Regions from separate parts of the Lysinibacillus sp. G01H genome, predicted to be linked through region 2. Evidence: predicted binding sites of a transcription regulator. Region 2 holds the regulator's gene; each other region holds the start of a gene.
What was found. Region 2 encodes LexA, which represses DNA repair genes until DNA is damaged. Its sites were predicted from a motif close to CGAACATATGTTCG; they were not measured.
Positions count from the first base shown of each region.

Region 1: a site for LexA is predicted at 8,021-8,034, ahead of uvrB (excinuclease ABC subunit UvrB). Genes of this name have one in related genera too.
Region 3: a site for LexA is predicted at 6,425-6,438, ahead of PSR12_RS13505 (YolD-like family protein). Genes of this name have one in related genera too.

Region 1 is NZ_CP118397.1:714,130-724,860, reverse strand. It holds gene ftsX (permease-like cell division protein FtsX) at 1-701, opposite strand, end outside; gene ftsE (cell division ATP-binding protein FtsE) at 691-1,377, opposite strand; gene PSR12_RS03460 (DUF4097 family beta strand repeat-containing protein) at 1,622-2,809, opposite strand; gene uvrA (excinuclease ABC subunit UvrA) at 3,093-5,960, opposite strand; gene uvrB (excinuclease ABC subunit UvrB) at 5,968-7,947, opposite strand; gene PSR12_RS03445 (IDEAL domain-containing protein) at 8,422-8,670, opposite strand; gene PSR12_RS03440 (competence protein ComK) at 8,898-9,407, shown strand; one part of gene prfB (peptide chain release factor 2) at 9,451-10,479, opposite strand; one part of gene prfB (peptide chain release factor 2) at 10,481-10,555, opposite strand; gene PSR12_RS03430 (competence protein ComK) at 10,678-10,731, opposite strand, start outside.
Region 2 is NZ_CP118397.1:1,265,476-1,276,206, reverse strand. It holds gene PSR12_RS06115 (DJ-1/PfpI family protein) at 1-487, shown strand, start outside; gene PSR12_RS06110 (helix-turn-helix transcriptional regulator) at 766-957, shown strand; gene def (peptide deformylase) at 950-1,525, shown strand; gene PSR12_RS06100 (YneB family resolvase-like protein) at 1,554-2,219, opposite strand; gene yneA (cell division suppressor protein YneA) at 2,216-2,530, opposite strand; gene lexA (transcriptional repressor LexA) at 2,697-3,314, shown strand; gene PSR12_RS06085 (gamma-glutamyl-gamma-aminobutyrate hydrolase family protein) at 3,420-4,142, opposite strand; gene PSR12_RS06080 (prepilin peptidase) at 4,176-4,928, opposite strand; gene PSR12_RS06075 (hypothetical protein) at 4,994-5,686, opposite strand; gene PSR12_RS06070 (PilN domain-containing protein) at 5,683-6,276, opposite strand; gene pilM (type IV pilus biogenesis protein PilM) at 6,276-7,250, opposite strand; gene PSR12_RS06060 (prepilin-type N-terminal cleavage/methylation domain-containing protein) at 7,363-7,809, opposite strand; gene PSR12_RS06055 (type II secretion system protein) at 7,980-8,342, opposite strand; gene PSR12_RS06050 (type II secretion system F family protein) at 8,468-9,673, opposite strand; gene PSR12_RS06045 (type IV pilus twitching motility protein PilT) at 9,670-10,716, opposite strand; gene PSR12_RS06040 (GspE/PulE family protein) at 10,728-10,731, opposite strand, start outside.
Region 3 is NZ_CP118397.1:2,622,290-2,633,020, forward strand. It holds gene PSR12_RS13460 (S-layer homology domain-containing protein) at 1-967, shown strand, start outside; gene PSR12_RS13465 (DUF2268 domain-containing putative Zn-dependent protease) at 1,643-2,623, opposite strand; gene PSR12_RS13470 (hypothetical protein) at 2,823-3,047, shown strand; gene PSR12_RS13475 (YjcZ family sporulation protein) at 3,294-3,419, shown strand; gene PSR12_RS13480 (hypothetical protein) at 3,784-4,068, shown strand; gene PSR12_RS13485 (GNAT family N-acetyltransferase) at 4,156-4,632, shown strand; gene PSR12_RS13490 (hypothetical protein) at 4,837-5,571, shown strand; gene PSR12_RS13495 (YhjD family protein) at 5,633-5,986, opposite strand; gene PSR12_RS13500 (YolD-like family protein) at 5,970-6,317, opposite strand; gene PSR12_RS13505 (YolD-like family protein) at 6,468-6,803, shown strand; gene PSR12_RS13510 (TrlF family AAA-like ATPase) at 7,238-10,015, shown strand; gene PSR12_RS13515 (hypothetical protein) at 10,522-10,731, opposite strand, start outside.

The DNA of each region.
Region 1 (10,731 bases), 550 kb from region 2:
GCAATCGGAATAATTGAACCTAAAATTCCGAGCCACATACCTTCTAATAAGAATGGGATACGCACGAATGAATTTGTAGCCCCTACAAGTTTCATAATTTCTATTTCATCGCGACGAGCTATAATCGTTATACGAATTGTATTCGAAATTAAGAAAATTGCCGTAAATAATAACCCTAAAATAAGTACGATTCCTACATTACGACTAATATTTAAGAAGTTAAATAGTTTTTCAACTTTTCCTTCGCCATACATGACATCATATGTATACTCATATTTATCAATGGTTTTCGCAACTTTGGCTGTTTGCTGTGGATCAGCGGCTTTTACATAAATAACGTTACGTAAAGGGTTACTTTGTTCAAATAGTTTAAAATCATCACCGAAGTCTTTTACTAGCTTGGTTAACTCATCTTCCTTAGTGGAATATGTCATCTCGGAGACACCAGGCAATTTTTTGACTTTTTCGATGAGTGCTTTTTCCGCAGCTTCATCTGCTGTCTCATCAATTAGCACTTTAATTTCGACATCGTTTTCTAAATCCGTTGCTACTTTATTTAAATTCATCATAATAAGCGCAAAAACACCTACTAGAATAAGCGTAACGGTAACGGCACTGACAGAGGCAATAGTCATCCAGCTATTTCGACCAAGTGATTTGATACTTTCCCGGAAGTGGCGCTTTACTGTACTAAATTTCATAGCCGTATTCACCTCCGTGTTCATCACGGACAATTAAGCCGCCTTCAATGGCAATAACACGACGACGAATCGTATTTACAATTTCACGGTTGTGGGTCGCCATTACAATCGTTGTCCCACGAGCATTAATTTCCTCAAATAAATTCATAATTTCCCATGATGTTTCAGGGTCAAGATTCCCTGTAGGTTCATCTGCAATCACCACTTTTGGGACATTGACGATTGAACGAGCAATCGATACTCGTTGCTGCTCTCCTCCTGAAAGTTCATTTGGAAACATTCTTGCTTTATGCTTCAATCCAACTAGTTCTAGCACTTCCATAACCCGACGTCGGATTTCATCTGGCTTTTCCTCTATTACTTCAAGCGCAAACGCTACATTCTCATAGACATTCAAACGAGGTAGCAATTTGAAATCTTGGAAAACTACACCAAGTTGACGGCGCAAAAAAGGGACCTTCTTATTCTTTAAAGTTGCTAAATCAATACCATTTACAATTATTTGTCCTGATGTTGCTTTTTCTTCACGGTACATCAATTTAATAAATGTGGATTTCCCTGCCCCACTTGGGCCAACTACATACACAAATTCGCCTTGCTTTATATTAACGGAAATACCATTTGTCGCAACAACACCGTTTGGGTATTTCTTTGTCACATTTTTCATTTCTATCATGATTAAACCACCTAAAACTCTCATCTATGTAAGAGGTATTTCTTTTACTATTATAGCACTCTATTTCTGTTTTTTTATTACAGTTTCATTTCAATCCGTGGCAGTTCCTTCTATTTCATTCTTTCCTTGCCATTATCCTTAAAAATATGACAAAAATAAAAACACAAGATTCGCCTCTATGTGCTAGGTCGAATCCTGTTTGAAAAGAAAAAGCATTCAAGCTTTACCTTGAATGCTTCTACTGTTAAATTTGTTGTTCATCTGTTGTTGTGTAGCGCACTAAAACAGCACCAGTTTTCGATTCACCTTCTATAAATAGGCGATTCGCATTTTCAACTTCTTTGTCGAAACGGACTACTTTGGATAAGAATTGATCTTGTGACTCCATTTTAGAAACATCCTGGATACCCACATCCACTTTACCGAAATTCGTTACGACTTTACCGCTCAATGAAATTGTTCGTGGGACATATAATTCCACTGCTCCAGCAACTGTTTGAGCTTTAATTTTAGAAGAATTTGTCGAGCATGTTGTTACGACTACATGTCCATTGACAGACTTAGCTTCAACTTCATCCAATGCACCATCCAAATAAACACGCCCATTCAATGTTTCAGCCTCTAAATCCTTACCTCGAACATTCGTTAATTCAATGGAACCATTAGAAGAATCCACTTCAGCTTTTCCAAAATTAAACTTCGTTCCTTTAATGGCACCGTTTAACGTTTTCACTTTTAATTCTTCGAATTCTGTATCCTGTAATGAAACACTACCATTCATTAGACGAACAGATAATTTTTCAAGTTTATCCTTTGGTACTAGCACCTTCACATTGACTTGAACAAGCTTTAATTGGCTCAAAATACGAAGTGATTGCTCTTCCTCTTTCACAACAAATTGCTCTAAGAAGTGATTACGAGTTTCTTCTTCACTTTCGTTCATCAAAGGTGCCTTTACCTTGCAAATCACCTGAATAGTTTCCCCTTCACTGGATTCCAATGAGAAGTTACCATTTGGTAATTCAACAATAATATTGTCTACATTGGCAGCAGCCACTTCTTCTGTATGGGTAAATTCAATTTTATCTCCAAATGGAGAAGCTACATCAAATTCCTTTACCTTTTTAACAGCCGTATTCATCATATCCATAAAAAGAGAACCGATTTGCGTTAAATCCTTACGAAAATCTTGCATTTCATCTTGGAAGTATTTCATAAAATCATCTTTTTTCTTGTCACCATCTTTTGATTTTTCTTCAAATAATGGCTCTTTTTCACTCGAAAAGGATTGCGTCTCTTTCGACACATCATTCATAACATGTTGAGTAGACTTGCCAGGTTGCTCTAATGCTTCTAATAATGTAATCGCCTCTTGTGCCGAAATTGTTCCTTTTTCTACAAGTTCTAAAATTCGTTGACGTTCATTTTGCATAAATAAATAGCCTCCCTCAGTTCGTTATACTATTTATACGATTCATCATGTGAAAAGTTTCACTGCAAAATTGAATAAATTGGGTCTTTTCATTACAACATCGTTTTTTAAATCACTTTTTCTTTGAATAGAGCAGGGGCCTCTCCTATTGGATCATTTCTGACCTCTGTTTAAGCGGGTTCTTTCCTATTTTCGATCATTTTCAATCTGGATTGAGCGACTTTCTCCACTTTCAGATCACCTTTCAATCCAGATTAATCATTTACGTTCGAATGTAAAACCCTTAAGACTTAGAAGCTTCTGCTAGCAATGCATCCATTCTCATACGATCACGTTCCAGGATTGGTTTTAAGTATTTGCCTGTATAGGAGCCAGCTACTTCTACTACCTCTTCAGGTGTACCAGTTGCAACAATCGTACCACCTTTGTCTCCACCTTCTGGACCTAAGTCGATGATATAATCAGCTGTTTTAATCACATCTAAGTTATGCTCAATAACTAATACCGAATCACCGTTTTCAACAAGACGCTGCAACACGACAAGTAAACGAGCAATATCATCGGCATGTAATCCTGTTGTTGGTTCATCTAAAATATAGAAGGATTTCCCTGTTGAGCGTCGATGTAACTCAGAGGCTAGTTTTACACGCTGTGCCTCTCCACCCGATAAGGTTGTGGCTGGTTGACCTAATTTCATATAGCCCAGCCCAACATCAACAATCGTTTGTAGCTTACGCTGGATCTTTGGAATATTTTCAAAGAACACTACTGCATTCTCAATCGTCATATCGAGAATATCTGCAATACTCTTATCTTTATACTTCACTTCAAGTGTTTCACGGTTATACCGTTTGCCGTGACATACTTCACATGGTACATAAACATCTGGAAGGAAATGCATTTCAATTTTAATAATGCCGTCGCCACGACATGCTTCACAGCGACCGCCCTTGACATTAAAGCTAAAGCGTCCTTTTTTGTAGCCTCGTACCTTTGCTTCATTTGTTGCTGCGAAAACATCGCGAATATCATCAAAAACACCTGTATAAGTTGCTGGGTTTGAACGAGGTGTACGCCCAATTGGCGATTGATCAATATCAATTACTTTTTCAAGCTCATCGATGCCTGTCACTTCTTTATGCTCGCCAGGCTTAACCTTTGAACGATTCAGCTTCTGTGCCAAAGATTTATATAAAATTTCATTAATCAGTGTCGATTTCCCTGAACCAGAGACACCTGTCACTGCTACAAATAAGCCTAGTGGAACATCTACTTTAACATTGCGTAAATTATTTTCCTTGGCACCTTTAATGGAGAGCTTTCGACCATTTGGTTGGCGTCTTTCTATTGGTAAAGGAATAAACTTTCTACCACTTAAATATTGTCCAGTTAAAGATTTTTCATTATTCATAACTTCCTGCGGTGTACCTGCTGCCACAATTTGCCCGCCATGAACGCCCGCTCCAGGTCCTACATCGATGAGATAATCGGCTGCAAGCATCGTATCTTCATCGTGCTCTACCACTATTAGCGTATTTCCTATGTCCCGCATATTTTGTAACGTGCTAATCAGCCGATCATTATCACGCTGATGCAAACCAATCGAAGGCTCATCTAAAATATAGAGGACCCCCGTTAATCGAGAACCAATTTGCGTAGCAAGTCGAATACGTTGCGCCTCTCCACCAGATAATGTACCTGCTGCACGACTCAATGTTAAATAGTCTAAACCAACATTCACAAGGAAGCCCAATCGTTCTTCGATTTCTCGTAAAACTAATCGAGCAATTTGCATATCCTTTTCAGAGAGATCAAGCTCTTTGAAGAATGTGTCTGCTTCCTGAATCGAATATTGGGTAACCTCACCAATATGCTTATCGGCTACTTTCACTGCTAACGTTTCAGGTTTTAAACGATACCCTTTACATGAAGGGCAAGCCTGCTGTGCCATGTATTTTTCCATCTGCTCACGCACATAATCGGATGTTGTCTCTTTAAAACGACGCTCAACATTGCGCACCACACCCTCAAATTCGATCATCTGATCTCGCACATTGCCAAACTCATTTTCATAATGGAAGTGAATCTTGTCTTTTCCAGAGCCATATAAAACCTTATCCATCTTTTCCTTCGGCAAATCCTTCACAGGCACGTCCATTGGAATATCGTAATGATCACATACAGCTTTTAATAATTGTGGGTAGTACTGCGAACTTGTTGGTTCCCATGGTGCGATGGCATGCTCTAGCAAGGAACGATCCCAATCAGGTACCACTAAATCTAAATCCACCTCTTGTGTCGAACCTAAGCCATCACAGCTTGGACAAGCACCGAATGGACTATTAAATGAAAACATACGAGGCTCTAATTCACCTATCGAAAAACCACATAATGGGCAGGCATGATGCTCACTAAATAGTAACTCTTCATGTTCCATCACATCGACAAGCACACGTCCATCTGCCAGACGTAAAGCCGTTTCTAAAGAATCACTCAGACGAGCTGCAACACCTTCCTTCATAACAACACGGTCCACTACTACTTCGATGGAATGCTTTTTATTTTTATCAAGTTCGATAGCATCATCTAAATCACGCAATTCCCCATCAATTCGTACACGAACAAACCCCTGCTTTTTTAAATCTTCTAGTAGTTTAACATGGGTACCCTTACGTCCAGAAACCATTGGTGCAAGGAGCTGCATCTTAGTTCTCTCAGGATAGGTTAATAAACGATCCACCATTTGCTCAATCGTTTGGGAAGTGATTTCTATACCATGATTTGGACAGATTGGTTTACCAATGCGGGCATAAAGTAAACGTAGATAATCATAAATTTCCGTTACCGTACCAACAGTAGATCGTGGGTTACGACTTGTCGTTTTTTGGTCAATGGAAATAGCAGGGGATAAACCTTCTATCGCATCGACATCTGGCTTATCCATTTGTCCAAGAAATTGACGGGCATACGCGGAAAGGGACTCAACGTAACGACGCTGGCCCTCCGCATAAATTGTGTCAAATGCTAGAGAAGACTTTCCAGAGCCCGATAATCCTGTTAAAACGACTAATTGGTCACGCGGAATTGTGACATTAATATTTTTTAAATTATGAGCACGTGCACCTTGCACGACGATTTCAGTATTTTTCACAAGTCATTCACCCTTCTACCTTCAATTCAAATATTGTATCTCGTAACTCAGCCGCACGTTCAAAATCAAGCGCTTTTGCTGCTTCCTTCATTTCGACTTCTAGAGAAGCAACAAGCTGTTCTCTTTCCGCCTTTGTCAGCTTTTTGCCTTTTGTTGCCTTTGTTACATAGGATTCCTCTTCTTCTGCTACTTGTGTTGCACGAATCACATCTGGGATTTTCTTAATGATCGTTTGAGGTGTTATACCATGCTCCTCGTTATAAGCCATTTGTAACGCACGACGACGTTTCGTTTCATCAATCGCCTTTTTCATCGAGTCTGTTACATGGTCTGCATACATAATGACATGACCATTCGCATTACGAGCAGCACGACCAATAGTTTGAATCAAAGAACGCTCTGAACGTAAAAATCCTTCTTTATCAGCATCTAGAATCGCCACAAGGGACACCTCAGGAATATCAAGACCTTCACGCAATAAATTAATACCAATTAGCACATCATACGTTCCTTTGCGTAGCTCACGGATAATTTCAATACGCTCTAGTGTCTTAATTTCTGAATGTAGGTATTCTACTTTTAAGCCCATTTCCTTCAAGTAGGCCGATAAATCCTCGGACATTTTCTTCGTTAGCGTTGTCACTAAAACTCGCTCATCACGCGCAATTCGATCTTGTATTTCATCGATTAAATTATCGATTTGCCCTTCAATAGGACGTACATCGATTAATGGATCTAATAATCCAGTTGGTCGGATAATTTGCTCTACCATTTCTGGTGTATGCTCCAACTCATAAGGACCTGGTGTGGCTGATACATAAATTGCTTGATGTATACGATTTTCATACTCTTCAAAACGTAATGGACGGTTATCTAGAGCAGATGGCAAGCGGAAGCCGTGTTCTACGAGCACACCTTTACGCGCTTGGTCACCATTGTACATCCCACGTACCTGTGGAAGTGTTACGTGACTTTCATCAACCACAAGTAAAAAATCTTCTGGGAAGTAGTCTAGTAACGTATATGGAGTAGCACCTGCTTCACGCAATGTTAAATGACGTGAATAGTTTTCAATCCCAGAGCAAAAGCCCATTTCACGCATCATCTCTAAGTCATAACGTGTACGTTGTTCTAAACGTTGTGCCTCTAGTAATTTATCTTCTGCACGTAATAATGCAAGTCGTTCCTCTAATTCTTTTTCAATATTTTCAATCGCTTTACGCAATTTCTCTTCTCGTGTAACGAAGTGGGATGCTGGGAAAATAGCAACATGCTCTCGATCCGATAAAATCTCTCCCGTTAGTGCATCTACCTCACGAATGCGATCGATTTCATCCCCAAAAAATTCCACACGAATACAATGCTCATCACGAGAGGCTGGGAAGATTTCCACAACATCTCCACGTACCCGAAATGTTCCGCGAGTAAAACTAACATCATTTCGCTCATACTGAACGTCCACAAGCTTGCGTAATAGCTGATTACGTTCAATTTCCATACCTGTACGAATGGAAACAACCATTTCTCGATATTCTTCGGGAGAACCTAAACCATAAATGCAGGACACAGATGCAATAATAATGACATCCTCACGCTCAAACAATGCAGAGGTAGCAGAGTGACGCAGCTTATCAATTTCATCGTTAATGCTAGAGTCTTTTTCTATATAGGTATCTGTCTGCGGTACATAAGCTTCTGGTTGGTAGTAATCATAGTAGCTGACAAAATATTCAACGGCGTTATTCGGGAAGAATTCTTTGAATTCACTATACAACTGGCCAGCTAGTGTTTTATTGTGTGCCATGATTAGTGTTGGTTTTTTGACTTGCTGGATGACATTCGAAATGGTAAACGTCTTACCTGTTCCAGTAGCACCAAGCAATGTTTGATGACGTTTGCCTGCTTTCACACCCTCCACTAATTCCGCAATGGCCTGTGGCTGATCCCCGTTAGGCTGATATGGCGCTTGTAAATCAAATGTTTGCACTCATGTCCCCGTCCTTTCCTTCCAATTTGTACATACATTTTAGCATAGCAATATTAAAATTTCGAACATTTAACGAACGAATGTTTGTAAAAATTTTTTTCATCTCTAAAATTTTTATTACATAACAATACGGTCAATTTAACTTGTTACTCTTATAATAGCCGTTTTATTAGGTTTTCAAGCTTCATCAATGGATGAGATTTCCTGTTTTGCTTTATGTGCAGCTCACACTCTCACAGGAGCCGGGCTCTGTACTTTTGGAGCGGCTCTTCTCCTCTTATGAGCAGGGGCGCTTCCCTTTGGACCGGCTCTCACTTTTTTTATAAACAGCGTCTCAAACTTTTTAAATGACTTTCCACATTCTATAAGCAAAACCACTTCTTCTAACCAAAACATACACTCCTCACATCCACTGCAACTATTTTCAAAAGCAAAAAAAATCCCCCTCTCCAATAGATATGGAGAGCGGGTTCGTCAATATGATTCATCTTCTGTTTGCTGTAAGGAAGTTAGTTCGGATGCGTATTGATAAAATGCGTTTTCATCTTTTTCATCGAGTGCTCTATCTATCAGAACCATGAGCTGCTCTTGCCGATGCATACGCTGGATACGATTTAAAAATAAATCTAAATAAATCTCGTTTAATAATTTCTCTGCCTCATCAACTTTTTTCGACTGACCAACGGCTTTCAGAAAATCTGTATACGAATAATATTTATCCAACGATCTCACCTCGATCCTTTTCTAAATTATATGAAAATTGAAATTAAAAAGCAATGCTTACGATTCGAAAATATCTTGGATTAGCTATTAATCAATTGATATTTAGAGCAAATTCTCTAGGCGTTTCGCGCTTTTCTGAACGATTTTCAACTATTTCATTTAATTTAAGAAAGTCATATTCTGTTTTACACTACCGTTATCACTAGAAAAAAGGAGGCACTCCCTATATGACAACTAACTTTGTAAACGGCTACTTAATGTCATTCAATACTTATTTACTGCAACCTATTCAGCATGACTCCAAAGTCTTCACGCATGTGATTGATAAGCATAATGAGCTGATTGTTACACGCAAACCGATGCATGTCCTTCGAAAATCCTGTCTCTCATTAGGATCAACTTATGAAGCCGCAAAACAATCGGCTAAACGTTTTTTCGGCAATCAACACAAGCTACCAATCGTCGTGGCCTTTGATTACGGTTATCCCTGTATTTTTCTGCCAACTTATTCACCCAGCTCCATTCACAATATATGGATAGGGCTTCATGCAATTATTAATATTACACCTAGTGAAATGGGGTGTATTGTAACGTTAAAAAATAATAAACAAATCGAACTACCGATTCGATATGCTTCCATTAGTAAACAATTTCTTAACGCTTCTATGCTGTATAAATATTACATGAATGAACGAAAACAGCTTAGCCAAGATGCACCCTATCATCCACCCTTTTAACAAAAATTCCCCAAGAGTATCTCACTCTTGGGGAATCTGGGTATTAATTTATTTTTGAACGTAAATAGGCATTAATAAATGGATCTAAATCGCCATCCATCACAGCACCCACATTACCTGTTTCTTCATTTGTACGATGATCCTTCACCATCGAGTATGGATGGAAGACATACGAACGAATTTGGGAGCCCCAGCCTATTTCTTTTTGTTCACCGCGTATTTCATCTAATTGCGCCTGCTGTTTATCAAGTTCTAATTGATATAGCTTCCCTTTTAACATCGTCATCGCTTTTTCACGGTTTTTAATCTGTGAGCGCTCAGCTTGACATTGTACGATCGTACCAGTAGGAATATGCGTAATACGAACGGCAGAATCTGTGGTATTAATATGCTGACCACCTGCACCTGTTGCACGATACGTATCAATTTTTAAATCCTCTGTACGAATATCGATTTCAATATTGTCGTCAAACTCTGGCATAACATCACAGGAAACGAAAGACGTATGACGGCGGCCAGACGAATCGAATGGAGAAATACGTACTAGACGATGCACACCTTTTTCCGCTTGTAAATAACCGAAAGCATTGTGACCTTTAATTGACAATGTTACAGATTTAATCCCAGCTTCATCTCCTGGTAGATAGTCCACTGTTTCCACTTTAAATCCACGCTTCTCAGCCCACCGTGTATACATACGTAATAGCATTGAACCCCAGTCCTGTGACTCCGTACCACCAGCACCAGGATGCAACTCTAAAATGGCATTGTTTTGATCGTATGGGCCACTTAGCAGTAATTGAAGCTCAAAATCAGCCATCTTTTGTTGAAATTCTGCTAGTTCTTTGCCTAATTCTTCTTGTAATTCTTCGTCTGGTTCTTCACGCAAAAGTTCCAGTGTCATATCTAAATTTTCATGTGTTTCCACTAAATCTTTATATTCATTGACTATCGCTTTTAAGCCATTTCCTTCATTGATAATCACCTGAGCACCCTGCTGATCATCCCAAAAGCCTGGCTCTAGCATCATTTCATCTAGCTCCTGAATACGTGCCTCTTTGTTCTCTAAGTCAAAGAGACCCCCTAAAGTCCGCCAATTTTTTGGCTGTAGTGTCTAATACATTGCGTACATCTGCTAATTCAATCATCGTTAAATCCTCCGAACGTTAGTCATGGAGCTAACACTTTATTCATAAAGCTCCGTATCTTTTTATTATAACGTTTTTAGAAACTAAAACATACTATCTAGCAGATGTTTTGTGGAATTAAGTCAACTATCCTGCGTCTCGTCCTCAAACATATTCTTGGCAAGACGTTGAAATAC
Region 2 (10,731 bases):
ATTGAGTGTTGCTTTGTCCATATTAATGCAAGGAGGGAAACCCATCGTCACACTAGGATCGAATACCGAACCTATCAGAGGAGAATCTGGTTTAAATTGCATAGCTGATTTACCCGTGAATGAAGTAGAGCTTGACGATATTGATAGTCTACTATTACCAGGCTGTATGGATATTTCAACATTACAACTTGAAGAGAGCTTACTAGATTTCATTCGTCATCTATCTGCAAAAGGAGGATTGCTTGCAAGTATTTCTAGCTCCCCTTACCTATTGGCAAAAGCAGGTGTCTTACAAAACAAAAAATATACAGTAGGGCTACCTTTAGATGGCATGAAGCAGCTAGGGTGCTTTGAGCTTCATAACTATTCAGATGAACTAGTGGTACAAGATGGCAATATCATTACAGCAAAAGGAAGAGGCTTTATTCCTTTCGGTATTTGTTTTGGTCATGCGTTAAAGCTAAAATTTGATGAAAATTGGTATTAAGTGATGATTTAAAACCCAAATGTCCAATTAATCGGGCATTTCATGTTGTTGAAAAAGATGATGTCATTAGTAGAATGAGAACTTTTAACAAGGCTGTAGGGTGATTTCCGTTCCGTCAGTGTGCTACAAGAAAGCAAGCAGCCTGCAACGGAAATCCATCTCTACCCTTCAATTGACTGTTTTGTTTTTCAACACTCATAAATGTCTAATTAGTTGGACATTTCTTGATTCTTATTTTACGATATATCTAATACTTTAGACAAAATGGAGGGATAATTCTGAAGAACATTATCAAAATTTTGAGAAAAAAATTAGGTATAACACAAGCTGCACTTGCAAAAGAATGTGGGGTTGTGAGGCAGACCATTAATAGTATTGAAAATGATAAATATGATCCGACCCTTGAATTAGCTTTTAAGATTGCTAAGGTTCTCAATAGCCGTGTTGATGAGGTGTTTATCTATGACTAAATTTCACCCAGATTATATGATTACAATGAAGGATTTCGTGAAAGAACACTCGGCAATTTTAAGAAAACAAACTCAAGAAGTGGCGATACCAGTGACCAATGAGGACCGAAATACCCTCCTAGCCATGCTACAATATCTGAAAAATAGCCAAAATCCAACTCTAGTAAAAAAATATAAGCTTCGCCCTGGAAGTGGACTCTCTGCTAATCAAATTGGTGTAGATAAACGAATGTTTGCTGTACTCTTTGATGACCAAGAAATGATGCTGATAAACCCTAAAATAATGAGTCATTCCATCAATATGATTTATCTACCCGAGGGAGAAGGCTGTCTCTCTGTAAATCGACCTGTTCCTGGTTTTGTGCCGAGATATGAGAGGATTAAAGTCAAAGCTTACGACATTGATGGACATGAAATCATTGTACAGTTACAGGGCTATGGGGCCATCGTTGTACAACATGAAATCGATCATTTAAATGGCATCATGTTTTATGACCGAATAAATAAAGAGCACCCTTTCCAACTGCCTAAAAATGTTATTATCGAGAGCTTTTCTTCCTCTCAGTAGTTTTTTACAAAAAAAATTAGCAGGAATATTATTTTCCTGCTAATCTTTCTTGGTGCTCTTGGAAACGACGATGGACAGTCGCCTTACTTACCTCAAAGCCTAACCCTCTAAGCGTTATAGAAATTTCTTCAAAGGTAAATCCACGTTTGCGTAGCTTTACAATTTCATCTACAGGTAGATCTTTACGCTCCTGCCCCTGCGGATTACCTCTGTTCGATAAATTATTTTCAGGACGATAGCCGTTTTCTACAGCACGTCGCATACCTCGTCGTATTTTAGCATTATGAATTCTACGCTGATATTCCTCTACAATCGCTAAAATTTCTAGCAGCATCGTGTCCATTTCATTTAATTGAACTGGGCCAGCATCACGCATAGAAAAAACATCCGTTGCTGATTTTTGTAATAAATGCAATACAGCCATTCTTGCATTGCCTCGTCCTAAACGAGTTTCATCTTGTACAAAAAGGGCATTAATGTTTTTATCTTTTATGAAATCAAGCATTTCTAGTAAGCCTGCACGTTCTACATCATAACCACTATGCTGATCTTTAAACACGCCCTTCACCGCATAGCCTTGCTCCTTAGCATAGCGCAGCAACTCTTCCTGTTGACGCTCTAATGAGGAGCTTTGTGTTTCTTTTTCAGTACTTACGCGACAATAGACAACAGCCGACAGTTGATTATTTATCATTGTTCATTTCTCGCAATTTCGATAGTATTGATGGGACTGGCTTGATCACTCACTACAGGAATAACTAGAGATTTTCCCGCTACAATTTTAATATCTGCTAGTTCATTTTCCGTTTTTACAAGCTTTATCCAATCATCAGTACTCATTTTACCACGATATTGCTCCGCTAACGACCACAAGCTATCCCCATGTTCGATTTGGATTTCTGCGTAACTAACTTTTCCTGGATCAGTAATGTAAAGGTATGCTGCAAATAGTAGGCAAGCTCCTAATAAAATTGAGATATGTGTGTTTTTCTTAAACCATGTCATAATCATTACCCCTTTTTGAGAATGTTTGTTCGGAATGTATGTTCTCATAATAAAGCGAACAAACGTTTTTGTCAAACACTTTTCGAACCTATGTTTGCATACATGTTCGCATTCTGTTATACTATCAAATAAGAAGATTGATTTTAGAAAAAAGAGGTGAGCACTCATGAAAAAAGTTTCGAAAAGACAAGAGGACATTTTAGCTTTCATTAAGGAAGAGGTACGAGCTAAGGGATATCCGCCATCAGTACGTGAAATTGGCGAAGCAGTTGGACTTGCTTCCAGTTCAACTGTTCATGGACATTTAGCTCGATTAGAACAAAAAGGCTTTATTCGTCGAGATCCAACAAAGCCACGCGCAATTGAAATTTTAGAGCCTGAAGAATCCATCCAAAAGCAACAGGTGATCCATGTCCCACTTGTCGGGAAGGTTACAGCTGGTTCTCCAATTACAGCAATTGAAAACATTGAAGAATACTTCCCATTACCCGATACGTACGGCACAAGTGAAGATCAATTGTTCATGCTAGAAATTATGGGGGAATCAATGATTGAAGCCGGAATTTTAGATGGAGATTTAGTCATTGTAAAACAAAAGGCAACAGCTAATAACGGGGATATTGTTGTAGCTATGACAGCTGAAGATGAAGCAACTGTAAAACGCTTCTTTAAAGAGAAAAATCATTTCCGTTTACAGCCTGAAAATTCTTCTATGGAACCTATTATTGTCGATCAAGTTTCTATTTTAGGACAAGTTGTAGGTCTTTACAGACGGGTACATTAACTATTAAAACAGGTTTTGAGGATTATGTTCCTTCTAAGAGCATGTATCCTCTTTTTTACGCAAAAAAAGAATCCACAGACGATTGGATTCTTTGTACAATGCCCTCTAAGCTTCCTTCTTAAATTTTAAGCTAACTTCAACAAAGGCTGAAAATAGCTTTTGAGCACTCTCATCTCCTGCTATGGCTAGTTCCTCAGGATGCCACTGAACAGCCAAGCAAAATGGCATTTCCTCATGAACTACAGCTTCGATAATACCGTCATTTGATTTTGCCGCTACTTTTAATTTTTCTGCTAATACATTCACCGCTTGATGATGAAATGAATTCACTGCTATCTTCTCTTGTTCAACGATAGTCGCTAATAAATTGTCAGCAATAATCTGTACAGTGTGGGTAGCTACAGCTCTACCTGATTGCTGCATATGCTGGAGTAATTTAGTGCTAAAATGATCACTATCAATATCCTGATATAAGGTACCACCTAATGCAACATTTAGTATTTGAATCCCTCGACAAATCCCGAAAATAGGCATCTTTCGTTGGAATGCGGCTTCAATTATTGCTAACTCCACTGTATCACGCGCGGGATGAATTTTTCCAAGTTTTAATGAAGGCTCAGCCCCGAACAGAAATGGGTGCACGTCATGACCCCCGGATAATAATAAACCATCTGTAAGGGCTAAAATCTGGGCTGCCTCTTCTTCTACTCCAATTGGAATAATCAGTGGAATTCCACCAGCATCAATAATACTTTTGCTGTAAGCAGCATTTAATCGAGAGGATAAATCATCCTCCACAAAGGCTGTAATACCAATAATCGGTTTCACTTGCTTCCCTCCACATTCTTGAAGATTGAACAATTACCAAAAGCCTAAATACCAATTGATTAATAGATCGCCATAGAAATAAACAATGACTGCGGCCAATGCAATAGATGGCCCAAATGGAATGGGTGTTTTTCTCCCTTGTTTGTTCTTCGATAAAACGGTAATCCCGACAATCATACCAATCACTGCAGCTAAAAAAAGCGTTAATAGTGTATCAATCGTACCCAGAACGAGACCAATTAAAAAGAATAATTTAATATCGCCTCCACCCATGCCACCGTTTGATAGCACAGCAATGATATATAATATGCCAAAACCGACGACAGCACCCACAAGAGAGTCCCACCAAGGTGTTAATGGTGACAGAACTCGTCCAATAGCTAGCAAAGGTAAAAAGAATATTAATACCTTATCAGGAATTAGCATATAGGCCAAATCTGACACAACGATAATAACTAATAAGGAGATAAAAAAGAACGCTACTATCAATTCTATGCCCCAGCCTAGCTGCCAATAAGCAAAGGCAAATAATACACCTGTCATTAATTCTATGAATGGGTAAACCCAAGAAATTTTATTGCCACAACTCCGACATTTTCCTCCTAAAAATACATAGGATAAAACGGGTACTAAATCAAGCACCGTTAGTCGTCTCTGGCATTTCGGACAATGTGAAGGAGGATGTACAATCGATTCCTTCTGTGGTATACGTAAGCCAACTACATTATAAAAAGAGCCAAAGACAAGTCCAAATAAAAAAATAAAGATCGTATAAGCCATTTCCAATTTCATGTCCTCCTAAACCAATAGGCGCCCATACAAATGAAGTATGGGGCGCCTATCAAAAAAGTTTATTGTTGTTCTTCGTAATAGAACGTCGTCACTTGCACTGTTGCCTTTAACGTAAGATCTGCATCTTTCTCAAGCTGTGCCTGCTCTCCTGGCAATTTAAATTCAATCTTATCGGTTTTCATGACACGCTCTAATTGTTCAACCTCCTGTAAAAAGCTTTCAAGAGAATTAAAATCAAGCGCACCCACCTCTAATATAAAAGTAATAAGCTTTAGATTAGTTGGTAAAGAGTCCTCCGAAAGAGATGCAATCGGTGTAGTACTCTCCTTGTTCTGCTGATCACCATTGACCTCTGCTTCAGCCTGCTCCAACATATTGAGATCATTCGATACATCAGAAGGTGTCACAGTGCCGTCCTCACCTTGAACAGTTAAAGACTGTATACGAGTTCCTGTCACCTCTTCAATCTCAGCTAAATCAAGAATAATCTTTTCAACGGCTCTTGTTGCAGGTAGCTTTTGTCTTAAGGCTAATATATTGATTGTAGGCTGTCCCTGCTCCTTGTCTAATTGAGCTAGTTGTTCTTTGACACTAGCTAATTCTTGCTGCACCTGCAACACATTACTCTCTTTTTCATTCACTTCATTCAATTTTGGTGAAAGCAAATAATAATACAGCGCAAATAAAATAGCAGCTATTAGCGCAAGTAACAAGATCATAGATGAATTTTTACTACTCGTTAATTTATTCATGAGCGTCGTCCTCCAGCTAAATACATAAAATCGATTGTCGCTGTAATGGACACTGAATAGCGCGGTACTTCTTTAAATTTTTGTTGGGGTGTTAACTCCCTTTGTTCACCTAGCTCTATATCAAAGTTTGAGACCGTGTTAATTTGAGCGTCTGTAAAATAGCTACTCATTAAAAGCCGCTCCACATATTTCGATATATCTGTCATCGTTTCAAAATCCACTTCAATATTCACCGTATTCTCTCCGAAAACGTAGCTACGTAAATAGGAATGGGTTGGTAATAAAGTTTTCGTTTCATCAATCAACGGTGTTACAGGATATGAAACACCTTGAATAAATGTCACAGACTCTTCCAATGAACCCTGATCGACACTTTGTCGTGCATCTAACTCTTGCTGCAATTGATCAAGCTGTGTAGTTAATGCCTGTTCCTCTGCAGTCAATCGTGACAATTCACTTTTGGATGTAAAAAATAAAAAAAGTAAATAAGCTACAATAAGTCCCACAATGACAATCACCAAGCTGTAAAAAAGCTTGGGGGAGGTTGTTCTTTTTTCAAGTTGTGGTAAGAGGTTTATATCTGGAACCATTAACGAACCTCCTTCAAAGCTAAGCCAAGCAACGTTGAAAATTCTCGCTTAAAGCGAGGAAATGATTTCTCAATCTTTTTCCCATCGACGACTCTTAGCGGTGGTTCTAAATTAGAAGCAAGTAAGTTTCCAATTGATTTCAATAATGGGTTATCGCCAAGCATAATAATTTCATCCACTGCTTTTTCACCTTTATGTAAAGAAAACTTAAAGAAATTCATCATCCGATCAATCTCTAGAACCTGATCCATTACAACCATTTGATAATTCTCTGCTTCGCCATTATAGATAAATTGATAGTTAAACTCATTCTCTTTCTTCCCCTGCCATTGCGTCATATCTACTTCAATAGATTGATAGCGCAAAAACTCCACTTGGCCATTGGAAAAAATACTGATTGAGAGTTCATTAATCGACCATTCTGCAATTAAATATGTTTTATTAGGCACTAATAATGACATATGCTCTAATAAGCGTATATTACAAAGCGCACGAATATCAGCAGCTTCGGGTTCTAATGAAACATCTAACAGCATCCCTACAAGTTTCGTAATCTCTTCAGAAGGTGCAGCAAATAAGATAGCCTTGCCATCCTCGGCATCTGCATCATACACATCAATTAAAGGGTCTTGAAATGGTAAATGAATGGAATGTCCCAATTCCATTTCAGCATATCCTCGTAATTCCTGAGGCTTTACATCTTTAGGGTGCTCAAAGTTTTTTAATAGAACCGTCGTATCAGGGACAAACATGCGAACAGCCTGTTTTTTCCCTGTCCATTTCATTACTTGCTCTTTAATCACCTCAAAAAGAGCTACCTCATCGATAATAGTTCCATTTTCAACGATTCCAGCTGCTAAAGGGTATTCATAGCCCTGCCACTGATTAGGCTCTGGTCCTTTCGCCACAATCGCACGCAGCACATAATCCTTCAGTTCAATCGAAACATGCGACTTTCTTTTTCTCTTAAACATGTGAAAAGACCTCCTTATCCTATTCAGTATAAATGATTTTTTCAATTAGTCATCCATTTCCCAGCCAGAAACGCAAATTTTCTTGCGCTTCTGAGTGGGTTGGGAGGACTGATTATGGCGTTGTAGTAACGCCCGCCTTTGTCAAGTTAGTATTTAAATTAGTTTCAGTTATAGCATTTCCATTAAGATTTGTTTTATATTCAGATAATTTTATACTTCCTAATCTTGAGTAGGTGATTGTCCATACTTTACTTGTTTCATTATATTCTACTTGATCACCAGACTTTAGCTCTATGCCATCCACAAAAGGTTTTAACTCAGTATTACTACATGTATTATCCACACAAGCACCATCTATATAAGCGATTTTTGCACCTGCTAGAATATTAGAAGCTTCTGCTAAAATTGCACGGTCCTTTGATTTATTAACTATATTACCAATTGCAGGTACAGCGATTGCTGCGATAATTGCTAGGATAACAATTACAGCTAATAGTTCAACTAATGTTAAACCTTTCTCATTTTTCAATAGTTTTTTATTTTTCCATTTTTTTAACATAATGAAATCCTCCTTAATGGTTTTATATGAAGTGTGTGTACACGCGCTTCTGAACATTATGGCGAAGCTGCACAATCTCGCCCAATACATTTGCCACCGGTTCCCTTGCTGCCCTTGCGAATATCGTCAGCAATATGCTGTAAGGTGGCATTATCAAAATTAATATATTTTCAACTGCTATAATAAATTGCATGAGCACTAAAGTAATAGACCCCATTCATAAATTGGACATTAGCATATTGATTTTCTTTATCTGCCTCTAATATTTTACCTGCACTATCTAAATAACCCTCGGATACTAATTTTCTCACTTTGACCTCTTGCCATGGATCGGCACTTGGATGCTCCATAAAATAAAACTGTGCGGCATGAATGACATTGATAGCATCTGCCTTTAATGCCTTATAACGTGAATTATCAATGACATTACCTATAGCAGGAACTGCAATGGCCGCAACGATAGCTAGAATAACAATGACTGCCAAAAGCTCGACTAAGGTCAAGCCCCTTTCATTCTTTAGCCTATTTCCCATGTCCAGTCTCTCCTTTAATACTTAAACGTGAAGATACCTACTTTCCGCTTTCTTTTGTTAGCAAATCTAAGTAGATATTTTCCATTAAGCGGAACAAACGGGCATCCATATAAACATTGTAAATATTACATATTTTCATATAGTTGGAACATTGGTAAGAATATAGCCGCTACAATTACTCCTACAACTAGGGCCAATACCACAATCATTAAAGGCTCGATAAGTGACTTCATTGTATCGACGGCACGGTTTACTTCTTCTTCATAAAAATCAGCAATCTTTTCAAGCATGTAATCCAAGGACCCTGTTTTCTCACCAATTGATGTCATTTGTGTAACAAGCGGTGGAAATAGCCAGCTTTTTTCAAGTGGCTCTGATAATGTGCCACCCTTTTCTAAATTATCGCGGGCTTCCAGTACTACTTTACCCATTACTGGATTACCACCAACCTTTTCTACAATTGTTAAGGCTTGTAGAATTGGCACGGAGCTGCTAAAGAGTGTTGACAAGGTTCTTGTCATTCTCGCGATAATATCCTTTTGCAACAGCTGTCCAAAGATTGGCATACGCAGTAAAAATACATTGACGGCATAATGAAACTCTTTATTATTTTTATAGAAATAGTGTAAACCCACTACTAACACCAATAGTCCCAAAATCAAAAGGTACCAAAATTGAATGAGCCAATCACTAATACCTACTACAATGACCGTTATTAACGGCATTTCCAAATTCATTTCTTTAAATGCATCCATAAAGGTTGGCACAATGAACACCATTAAAAACATACCAACCACCAGTGTTAAAAGTGATAAAATCGCTGGATAGGTCATGGCAGATTGAATTTTTTTCTTGATGTTATATTGCTTCTCTAGTGTGCTTGCAAGACGATCTAATGTATCATCGACGTTTCCTGTAGCCTCACCAGCACGCATCATATTGACAAATAGCAATGGAAACACTTTTGGATGTTTACCTGCTGCATCTGAAAATGCCATCCCATTTCGAATATCCTCTTCAACCTGCATCAATGCTCGTTTCAGTGGTTTACTCCGCGTTTGCTCACCCAAAATATGGGTTGCTTCAACGACAGGAACGCCAGCACGAATTAATGTCGCATATTGCCGACAATAAATAACAAATTCCTGGTGCTTTACTTTTGTCCCAAAAGCAATATCTTTATGTAAAATGCTATTTGATTCTTGAAGTTCTCGTGCATTAATTCCTTGTGCTCGAAGCTTTTCCATGGCTACCTTTTTATTTGGTGCCTCGATAATGCCCTTTTTAGGTGCTCCTGTTTTGGTACGACCACTATAACGAAATATCGTCAACTATAATCACCAGCGTTCATATATGGTCGTGCATCCTCAAGTGAAATCTTACCTGTCGTAATTAAGTGTTGCATCGAATATTCCAATGTGTGCATACCTAATGCTTTACTTGTCTGCATCACACTTGGAATTTGATGGATTTTTTCATTACGAATTAAATTCGAGATGGCAGGTGCCTGTACTAAAATTTCTGTCGCCGCAATACGCCCTTTTACATCCTTACGTACAAATAAACGCTGAGAAACAATACCTTGCAGTACATTCGCAAGCTGCACACGAATTTGACTTTGCTGATGTGGTGGAAATACGTCTATAATACGGTCGATCGTTGTTGGTGCACTACTTGTATGAAGTGTAGCCATGACTAAATGTCCTGTTTCAGCAGCTGTAATAGCCGTTGAAATGGTTTCGTAATCTCGCATCTCCCCGACTAAAATAATATCTGGGTCCTGACGTAGTGATGCACGTAAACCATTTGCAAAGCTCATCGTATCGACACCAATCTCACGCTGATTGATGACAGATTTCTTATGTGAATGCAAGTATTCGATTGGATCCTCTAATGTAATAATATGTTTTGATCTCGTTTCATTAATATGATCAATCATTGCTGCCAAGGTAGTTGATTTTCCTGAGCCTGTTGGGCCAGTCACTAAAATTAAGCCTTGTGGTTTTTCCGCAAGCTTATATAACACTTGTGGCATATTGAGCGCTTCAATAGAAGGAATTTTAGCCTCAATTAAACGAGCCGCAATCGTTACTTCATTTCGCTGATGGTAAGCATTGACACGGAATCGACATTTCCCAGGCAATGAAAAGTTAAAGTCCGTTTCTCCTTTGTCCTCAAATTCCTGTTGTTTATGTACAGGGAGAATGACCTTTACCATTTCCTTCAAATCCTCTGTTTCAAGTGGGACTGTGCCATAATGCTCCAGCTGCCCATGAATACGATACACTGGTGGAATATCTTTTGTTAGATGTAGATCCGATGCTTTCTCTTCAAATGCACGTGTTAATAATTCAACGATTGAATATGCTGTCATTTCTTTCACCCCTAG
Region 3 (10,731 bases), 1.4 Mb from region 2:
TCCCAAAAACAGTGTGACACGTGTGCAGTTTGCTTCTTTTTTATCAAGAACAATCAAATTAATTGAGCGCAATCACCATGTTATTCATTTTGAAAAAACAGCTGAAGAGCTAGGATTTCAAAAAATTTCAAATGTAACAACGGTCAATAAATCCCATTTACAAGTATCCTTTTCTAATTCTCTTCTTCATATTTATGCACGCTATGATGGTAACTTTGCCATCGACGAAGAAGTGCTAATTGAAGGGACTAGCCTTTTTGGTCGCCCTCACGAATCACGATTACAGCTAAGAAATCAATTTATGCAATCAAATGCTTTCTCCATTGTAAATAAATACATTCCAGGTCAACATGGATATATTAATATGAATCTTTTCTTAATGCATAGTTTTACAGATGCGCATTACAAATTATTAGATACAGGAAGAGAATATGGATCAGAAGCAGGATATATCGATCAACAAGGTGTATCTATGTATTTCATAAACAGTGATTCTGGCATAATAGAGCATACAATTAATGGAAATGTATTATCTATTGATAATGAAGAAATTATAAGAACACCAAGGACGGTGCATTACCGATATTATTTCGACTATCAAGGTGTCATGGTATTTGATACAGATGCCATGAATCATATCGGTGATAAGCGTTACACAGTAACAAATGATGGAGACGTTTTATTTGAAGGAAAAGTATTAAAAGATCGTACATTCTATTATTTACCTATCATTCGACCTGTACCTTTTCATACCTATAATGATGATTTCAGTGGATTTACGTATACCGATGATGTGACATTGCAACAAATTTTAGCATTCCATAAAACGGACGGACAAAAATCAAGTATTCCAAGACAATACATGCATCCAAAGGTGCTAGTGATTGATGGGAAGAAAAATATATATGGTACAATTAATCTACGGGATGCAACGTTCGGGACTTTCGAAGAGATTAAAAATTATTAATATTCTTATAAATAAAGAAGCCATCTGGTGTTGTTATTTTTTCAACACCAGATGGCTTCTTCGATTACAGTTTATTCATTGTCCCAAATCGGATAATATGACTCGTAGATTGGGTAGCTATAATAAGGTGGTCTTACGCCAACAATTTACATAATATGGTTTAATTGAAAGACTTAAATTATGTGCCAAAAATTTTCTATTAGAATGAAAACATAAATTCAACCATAGCACACAAGGAAAAACCACCTGTTATTTATCCATGATGCCTTAGATGATACCTATAATAAAAGCTTTACACCCTTATTTCAATTACTTTTCAATTTACTTACAGTGGTAATGTTCTTAAGTTCTTTCACATACATTAATGTCGGGATAGCACCTTTAACATCGCCCCCAAGATGTTTTTGTACAATGCTATCCCTTTTTACATACTCTGTTTAGTTGGAAATTTCCCCAAGATTTAATTCATTAATAAGCCGTTGCATTATTCTTGGGAAGGTTCTCCTCATTACATAAGCCACTGCGATTTAAAACCGTCGTGACTTATTGTTTGTCGTTTTTCGATTGAGAAAGTCCTATCATTATTACGTTGATGTTTTACGAGTTCATATTGTAATCAGTAAAAGTGCTCTGTCTTTAATTTTGAACCCTCACAAATAAGTGTCTTCAAAATAGTTATTGATAGTGTTCCAAGTATTTTCCTTGTTCGAAAATTTCTTGTGCACTTAAGGCTGTCCAATCCTCTGGTGTTTGATCAGGATGCAAGTCAAGATAGGATTTAACCATCTTATAGCCTTCACTGTAACCATAATTTTTCGGTAACCCTTTTCCCCCATATAAGATGTCTGAGGTACGATTACTGTCGTACTTATGTAAATCAGGTTCTACTTTAGACCATAATTCCTTGTTGTAAATTACATTCTTTGCTGTATAGCCGTAGTCAGGATAAACATTTTTTTCAAACATGACCGCTTTTCCTTCAAAGACGATACTATCCAATACCGAAGCTCCGACATCTTTATTAAAATATTTTTCCGCCCAAACGCTGTGATGGTATTCGTGGGCAACAGTTGACTTTATACCATCATCCAAAACATTTAGATAAAGCGGGAGGATTATTTTGCCCGTTCCAACTGCGAAGGGTATTCTATTATTGGTTGCGGAAGGGAATACACAAACGGCTACATCGCTTTGAGAGGGTAACAGGTCTGCGGATTTCAATAGCGATTCTTGAATAAGTTGATTGATTTCTGCTTTATGCGTCTCCATTTTTTCACTCACCATTTGTATTTCTGTTAGCCTGCTAGGAACCGTATTAAGCAGGTTTTCTGCCATATGATAATATTCCCCATTTTCAAAACAATCCTTGTAGATCGGTTGAATAACCTCCTTATTATACAGTTCCAGAGTTTCCGAGCTTGAAAGATTCGGATTCTCTTTGACCTTTTCCATATATGGATAAAACAGTTGATTGGCATGAATGATTTTGTAGTTTTGTTTGGTTTGAGGGTGCTCAAATGAGAACACCATCTCTTCATCATCTGTTATTTGCTTTTTCTCATGAAGTTGGCTCTCACTTTTTTCTGTTGGTGTACAGGCAGTAAGCATGAGTAGTAAGAAGCCTAGAATAAAGGTGATTCCCTTTTTAAATTTCATCCATTCTCCTCCCGATCGTTAATAACTAGCAATTCTTTATAACCCCATTTATAGATTATATTACCATATAAATAGTAATGAAAGAATGATCGATTTGTCAGTATTTAGTTAGCATCTCCACAAACAGAGTGTACGATTTTGTGAAGGTAAGAACCTCTAGCCACTCTTTTCATATATTATAGTGAAAGGAGTGGCTATTGTGCCTTGGCAACATAAAATTCCGTATTTAATCGGTCAGCCTGTTGGTGTTTCTTTTACAAATGGTCAAGGAACTTCTGGTGTCCTCTGTGGCGTATCGGGAGGAAAACTGCTTGTTCTTGAATATTTGTATCAAAGTCAATTTGCCTTAAAGCAATACGACCTTCATATGATTCATGATGTGAACGGCTTCCCCCCTTGTCATACGCAGCAGCCGTTATACTAAAAAAACATCCTAGAACGGATGTTTTTTTACATCGTGTTGAATACCAAAACAATTAGTAAAATTTGTTTCATTATTCTTGATGCTATACAGGCTAACAACTAACTCAAGCTACTATTCCATCATAATAATAAAGTAAAGCTTTCACCGCTTTATTCCCGAATGAAGGGACAACTCATTTTTTCTCTACTCGCTAACCCCCCCTTTTGTCCAATACATACTTTAAAAGAAAGAAAGGAGGTGTGTTTCATGAGTTACTGTAATTTCAATAGTTACTGTGGCGGGGACAATGGAAGCGGCAATAGCTCTACATTCGTGCTTATTGTTGTACTATTCATCCTTCTTATTATCGTTGGTGCTAGCTTCATGTGTTAATTGATCGTCTCAGGCTTTAGCCTCTGTTCCATTACAGAAGCTAAAGCCTTTTTACAATGAATCGCTACCACAGCTATTCTGTCTAATCTCCTTCCTTTTCGTTTTTTTCTAGCTCATTTATTTTTACTCACAATTAAAAGCTAGTAATTTAGATAGATAACTATCTTAAACCGCTAGCTTCACATAATAATAGTAGTGTAAGGTTCTTTCAACTTTACTTTACACTCCTTTTGATACTTGGGGTCACTTTCGTCCGAGTGACCCTGTTGTAGCAACTACACATTTAGTTTCTCCTTTTCCCTATCAAGCGGAATCATCGGAACATTCCTACAACAAATTCGTTTTTATAGGAAGGAGGAAAACAATGGGAATTAATTTAAATCTCTGGTCATTTATCTTATCTTTGGGCTGTATTCTATTATTTTTTCTATCAGGTTCAATGAAAGACTTCTTTGACACATATCTTCATTTCCATCCACTACTGTTGACACTACTCTTGTCTATTGTCTGTTTCTACCTAAGCCTGGTCGGTATGAAAAATGTTAAAAATTTAACGACCTTGCTTCGAGGAATTTTAACAATGGTCATTACACTTATTGTGATGATTAGTATTTCTTTTATTTTACTTTTTGGTACCCTTTTAAGTTAAAATGACCTACCCCCACATTATTTTAATACAAGCCTCCTTGACGAACGTTTGTTCTATGGTTAAACTATTAGAAAAGGAGGCTTTTTTATGCAAGAAACAACGAATATTGAGTTAGTACATTTCTCTGAAAGCTATGTAGAGCAGTTAAATCGTTTTGAATTACCTGAAGAACAACACCAATTTACAGCACTTCCTCAAGAGATTTCAATCGAGAAGGTCGGACAGTATCCAATTGTGATTTTAAGTGGTGGCGTACCTGTCGGCTTTTTTGTTCTTCATGCAACGGACAGAGTCCAACAATATTCTAGTAATCCTCAGGCAATGTTACTAACTGCCCTGTCCATTGACCATCTGCAGCAAGGTAGGGGCTATGCTAAAAAGGCTATGTTTGCACTTGCGGATTTTGTGAAGCAGGAATTTAAAGAATGTAATGAAGTAGTGTTAGTCGTCAATCATAAAAATATAGCTGCACAGAATTTATATATCAAAGTAGGCTTTGTGGATCATGGAGAAAGAAGATTGGGACCTATTGGTGAGCAGATCGTTATGAATTTGCCGCTGTAAAGAAATTGTCACTCATTTGCTTTTCAAAATGAGAGACGCCTTACAAACAACGGAATTCTATTTTCCCCTACCATCTCTAAGAATTTCATTGTTACACCTCCACTCCCTGGCATATAAGCTTTTCCTTCACGAATTCAACTGCTATGGGTCATTTTTGTACAGTATAATAAAGTCAATAAGCTATAGAAAAGGTGGCTCTAGACATTGAAAAAAGAGATGTGGCTATGGTTATTAGGAATTTCTCTACTAGCTGGATGTAGTGTTACTGCTCCAAACGAGACAGTAATCCCCCCTGCTGAACAGGTCTCATCACAGCTGGATATACAGGCTCCATTGATTGCCGTTTCCGATGATGAGAAGGTGAAATTATTTGCACAGAATGAAGCACAAAATGAAATTACAGAGGTAACTTTAGATATTGATGGTAAGCGAAAAAATTTTGACTGGACAATTCCTGAGACAGGAACTAAACCTCAGTTATTCTATACAGATCTGACGAATGATCATAAGGAAGAGGCTGTTATGATTATCCAAACTGGACGAGGGACAGGCCTCAATCACTATGAGATCCATGTTGTAAATGGAAAGGATTTATCGGAGATGAATGTCCAACATTATGAAGACATCGTTGCACATACTATTGAATCAACGATTACTAAAAAAGATGATGGCACATTAGCGATTACTATGAAAGCACAGGGAAAAGAATCTACATTTGATTATGACTTTGATCCAGCACCAGATATCAATCAAGCGCAACTTGCTTTCGGTGGTGTGGTCATTTATACAGTAGAAAATCAAAAAATAATGTTAAACATCCCTGGATCGATTGGCATCTCACCTATTTATGTAGCCGATGTTCGTATTACCTATCAATTTAATCGTACTAACAATGAATTTCTTGTTGAGCAAATTGATGTGAAACCTATCGAGAAATAAAGCCGCCAAAAGCTGACCACTCCTGTCATCAGCTTTTGGCTTTTTCGTCGTAGACGTAAGCCTAGGCATTGTGTAAATGTTTATTCATTAGCTCTTCGACTTGGGTTTTTAACGCTTGATTGGCATAGCGTAGTACCTCATCATTGCCTGCGGTAGCCACCTGCACATCACTAAAGTAATCATCAATTCGATGCCAGCCAACTAATCGTATTTTTTGTTGAGCGAGCTGACGTTTTAATTGAAAATAATCATTGTGTAGCTGCTTTAATAAAGCATCCATAGCAGGTAAAAATACACGCTTCATCTTAAAATGCTCCGCCACTGTTAGATCGTGCTGCAAGGATTTCACAGCTAAATCAAGCAGCAAAAATTGATGTAATAATCGTCGTTGCTCTCCATTAATCACATCCATCATCTTCTATACGAGCAGCATAAATGTATCTTAATGGGATGTGCTTCGTTGTGGTAATGGTTTCTAGTAGCAGCTGGTCCTCGTTCATCGCTTGAATGGTACCTCCCCATTGCACATAGTTACCATGTTCCCATATAGTCAACATAATATAGTTATGCTGTGTGAATGCTTGTGTGATTATTTGCTGTAATTCTTCAAGCTCCCATTCAGCATGTTCCCGAGGCAACTCTGTCAACACCTCTTGTTTCCATGCCTTCAAAAGCATTAAATGCTCTGGTAGCATCATCGCTGTCCATTTCATATTTTTATCAAGACATATTTTTGTATTTCCCACTATTTATTACACCTCATTCTTTGTTTATATATAGTTAAGGATAATGTAATGTTTACCAAATACATTTTATCGATAGTAAAGTTAACCCTTTTCGATTATAATAACACAGAACAAACGTTCGTTCCATTACAATTACTGGAGGGAAATCCAATGTTAAAAGATCGTGGAATTAAAAAATGGAATATGTCTCTAATGTTATCTGAGCATGTAAGCCTGTTAAAAAAAGATTTGGAAGAACAAAACGATATTAAAAAACCTCAAGTTGATGAACACCAACTTGAGGAAATGAATTTGACCTTCCAATCAGCGCTGGAAAATAATTCCAAAATAAAAATTAAATACTTTTCTAATAACAGGATTCATGTAATTAAAGGGATCCTAAAGGAAATTGACTATCTTTACAGAAAAACTTGTATTGTTTACGAGGACAACAGTACTTTAAAAATAAATTTATTAGATATTGTTGATGTTGAAATTATACACTAGTTTGTGTAATTCTATGGTTGGTGGTAAAGAAGGTTTGAATATCAAAATGCTACTCCTATATAAAAAATGCCTTAGTTTTTCTTTGGGATAAATATACAACAATTATTCAATTATTTTATTACTTTTTCAATCTTAACCTTGATTCCTAAATGCTTCGTTTTTGCAATAACATTGTGAATATACCTATTATATCTATCCATAAATTCATTTTGAGCAATAATTAATAACCTATCTTCTGCTCTAGAGATTGCTACGAAATATAAAATTATTATACCCTCTCTAGTCAATTCATAATCTTATGCGTTTATTATTACTTGCTCAAATTCAAGGTCTTTAGAGGAATGAATTATTGAGAATTGTACTGTTGATTAATAAATTATATGAAAATCCTCCTGTTTTATGTTATATAATGTTAATTAAAAAGGAGTGATTTCATGGTTAGTACTTTTTTAAATACAAAAGGTTCTCTATGGAGAAAATGGGACTTACATATACATACCCCTGAAACAAGACTTAATGATGGTTTTAAAGGGGGATGGGAACCTTATTTACAAGCAGTTGAACAAAGCGACGTCTCAGTAATAGGGATAACAGATTATTTAAGTGTTGAAAATTATTTCAAAGTTAAAAATTATAAACAAAATCAGAATAGATTAGGAAATATTCAACTTATCCTTCCAAATATTGAATTACGTCTTCAAGATTCTACGGAAAGAGAGCGTGGCATTAACTATCATGTCATTTTTTCTCCAGAAATAGATAGTTATATTGAGTCGCACTTTTTATCTAAGTTAACTTTCGAGTATGGAAATAGAACTTATAGCGCTACTGAAGGAGATTTAATTGACCTTGGCAAGAGTTTTGGAAGTACTAGTAGTGACAAGGCAGCATTATTAGAAGGGATTAAACAATTTAAAGCAAATGTAAATCAAATTAATAAAATATTAGAAGTAGATCAACAACAAATATTCAAGGGAAAGTATGTTACAGCAGTTGCTAATAAGGAAACTGATGGAGCATCTGGGATTAGAGATAATCAATTTAGGGGAGTTAAGCAGAATATTTATCAGAAATCACAAATTATATTTAGTAGTAGACCCAAGGATAGAGAGTTTTTTTTAGAAGAGAATACAGATTTAAGATGTCCTAAGCCATGTATACATGGAAGTGATGCTCATAATCTGGATTCACTTTTTAAACCAGATGGAGAAAGATATACATGGATTAAGGCGGATCCAACTTTCGACGGACTATTACAAATTCTTACAGAGCCTGAAAGAAGGGTTAGAATTCAAAAAGATTATCCAGAGCTAAAGATGACATATAATGTGATTGATAAAGTACTTTTTAAAGATACAAAAGGCGATTTCCAAACTTATGATATACATTTCAACTCAGGTCTAAATACTATTATTGGGGGGAAATCTTCAGGTAAATCTTTATTACTTTACAAAATAGCAGCTACGGTATCTCCAGAAGAAGTAGATTTAAGAACTAAAGATGAAATATGGACTAATAACTATAAGGGTAGTTATATTGATCAAATTGAATTTGAAGTGCATTGGAAAAACGGTAATATTGCTAATTCAAAAACTAGTACTCATAATGGTAATATTACTTACATTCCACAGCTATATATAAATTCATTATCTGAAGATACTAAAAATGAAGTTTTACAAGAAAAAATTTGGGACATTTTGAAAAGCGATTCGGTTATCAATGATAAAATGAAAAAGTCTTCAGAGCTTGAAGCGAGTTTTAAGGAGTTTATAAATAATACTAGCTATAAACTTGCGGTAGAGTTAAAGCTATATAATGACTTGATTTTAAAAATAAGAAAATATCAAAATTTAGAGACTTATCTTGAAGAGAAAGATATGTTATCAATAGAACTTCAAAAAGAGCTTGAAGATTCTAAAATGACTCCTGAAGATGAATCATCACATCATCAACTTAATACTCAAGCCGCTTTACTTCAAGGTCAAAATGAAGAAGTAGGAAACTCATTAACAGACTTTAAAAATATTTATTCTATGATTTATTCAATTGAAAGTATAATCAAGGATAATTTTGATACACTAACTCTAAATAATGAAGAGTCGAGATTATTATTATCAAACTATAAGTTAAAAATTAATGAGTTAATCCAAGCAATGGTGACTGAATTAAAAGATAAAATAGAAATAATTGCTACCGATGACTTAAAAAATAAATCCACTTTAACAGAAATTACTCAACAAATTAAAGTAATCGAAAGTAAATATTCAAAGGAAATTAAAATTAGCGAACTTAGAGCAAAAATTGAACTAAATGAAAAGAATATTTTAGAGTTAAATGAGTTAAAAGCCGAAGAAATACAACTCCAAACAAATATAACTAATCTTAAAAAGAGTTTGCTAGATAAGTTACAGGAAGTTTTTGAAAATCAAAAAGAATTTATAGGAATATTATCTAATAAAGAGGTAGGATCTTTAAAGGTAAGAGCTAATCTATCATTTAATCAAAAAGATTTCCAAGATATTTTTATTGGGAATTTTAATTTAAGAAAATCACTTAGTTTATCTATTCCAGCAGGAATTATAGATGGAGAAAGAAATTTCATATTTGATGAAGAAAATTATACTTCTAAAATTGAAGAAATTTTAAACACTATACTACAGTTGCCTGCTGATAGATTCAAGCAGAACTTTGACTTATCTAGAGTTATTGAAGATGCATTTAGAATTTATACAAAAGTGATTTTAGATATAGAAAAAGATCATGACACAATTAGTGTAATGTCACCAGGTAAGAGAGGTTTAGTATTGTTAGAGTTATTCCTGAGTATAAGTGATGAGAAGCATCCGATTCTTATAGATCAGCCTGAGGATAACCTTGACAATAGAACCATTTCTACTGACCTTGTAAATTTTGTTAGAGAAAAGAGTAAGGAAAGGCAAATTATCATTGTTACACATAATGCAAATCTGGTAGTTCTAACTGATTCTGAAAATGTAGTCGTAGCTAGTCAAGATCCAGCGATACTAGAAAACGAAGCATATAGATTTGAATATTTAACTGGTTCATTAGAATGTAGTTTTACAATCGAAGGTAATGACAAGTTATATGCTCGAGGAATAAGAAATCATGCATGTGACATACTAGAGGGTGGACCAGAAGCATTTGCCTTACGAGAATTGAAATACGGATTTAGATACATAATGATGAAATAATTTTTAGTTGAACGAGTCAAATTATCAATCGTTAAGACGGGAAATCCAGCAATAACCGGGCGTGGCTTAGTGTAACCCGCCAAGGACTTGGTGTTGCTTTGAAATAAAGTTTGATAAAATCAACTTATAATATTGATAAACGGACAAAAAGAAAAAGCATGTTTTGAAAAAAAGATTAATCAAAATATGCTTTTTCTAAATTCAATTGAATTATCCTTTTATAAAAAAGTTTGATAATTTTTGTGATCCTCGCTCCATTAAAGCGCCTGATTGTTGAAGAATGAATAACTTACTATAACATCAGAAGCTAGCTCCTTGACTTAAAAAATTTCTGATGTTCAATACAGCTTAAAGTATGATATGGCTATTTTTGCACACTTGCTCAATTATTCAAATGTAATTAATCGTTCGAGGATTAACCACCGTTTGTTTTTGTGCTATAAGCTAAGCTCATTATAAATTTCCAATCTAAAATACCAGCAGGTCCGATATGTAAAATAAATATATTATGGAGTTTTAAATGAAACTACAAGTTTTGCACCCATTCCTTTTACTTCATTAATCCTATACCCTTTAGCATTATCGTTGAGTACTTTTATAAATTTATTTCTTAAATCTCTCTTTGCATTATTTTCTGGGGTCCTTTTAGTGTTTTTAGATTCATGGAATTCTACTATTAATTTATTTTTATTAACCTTCATTAGTACAGAATCAAT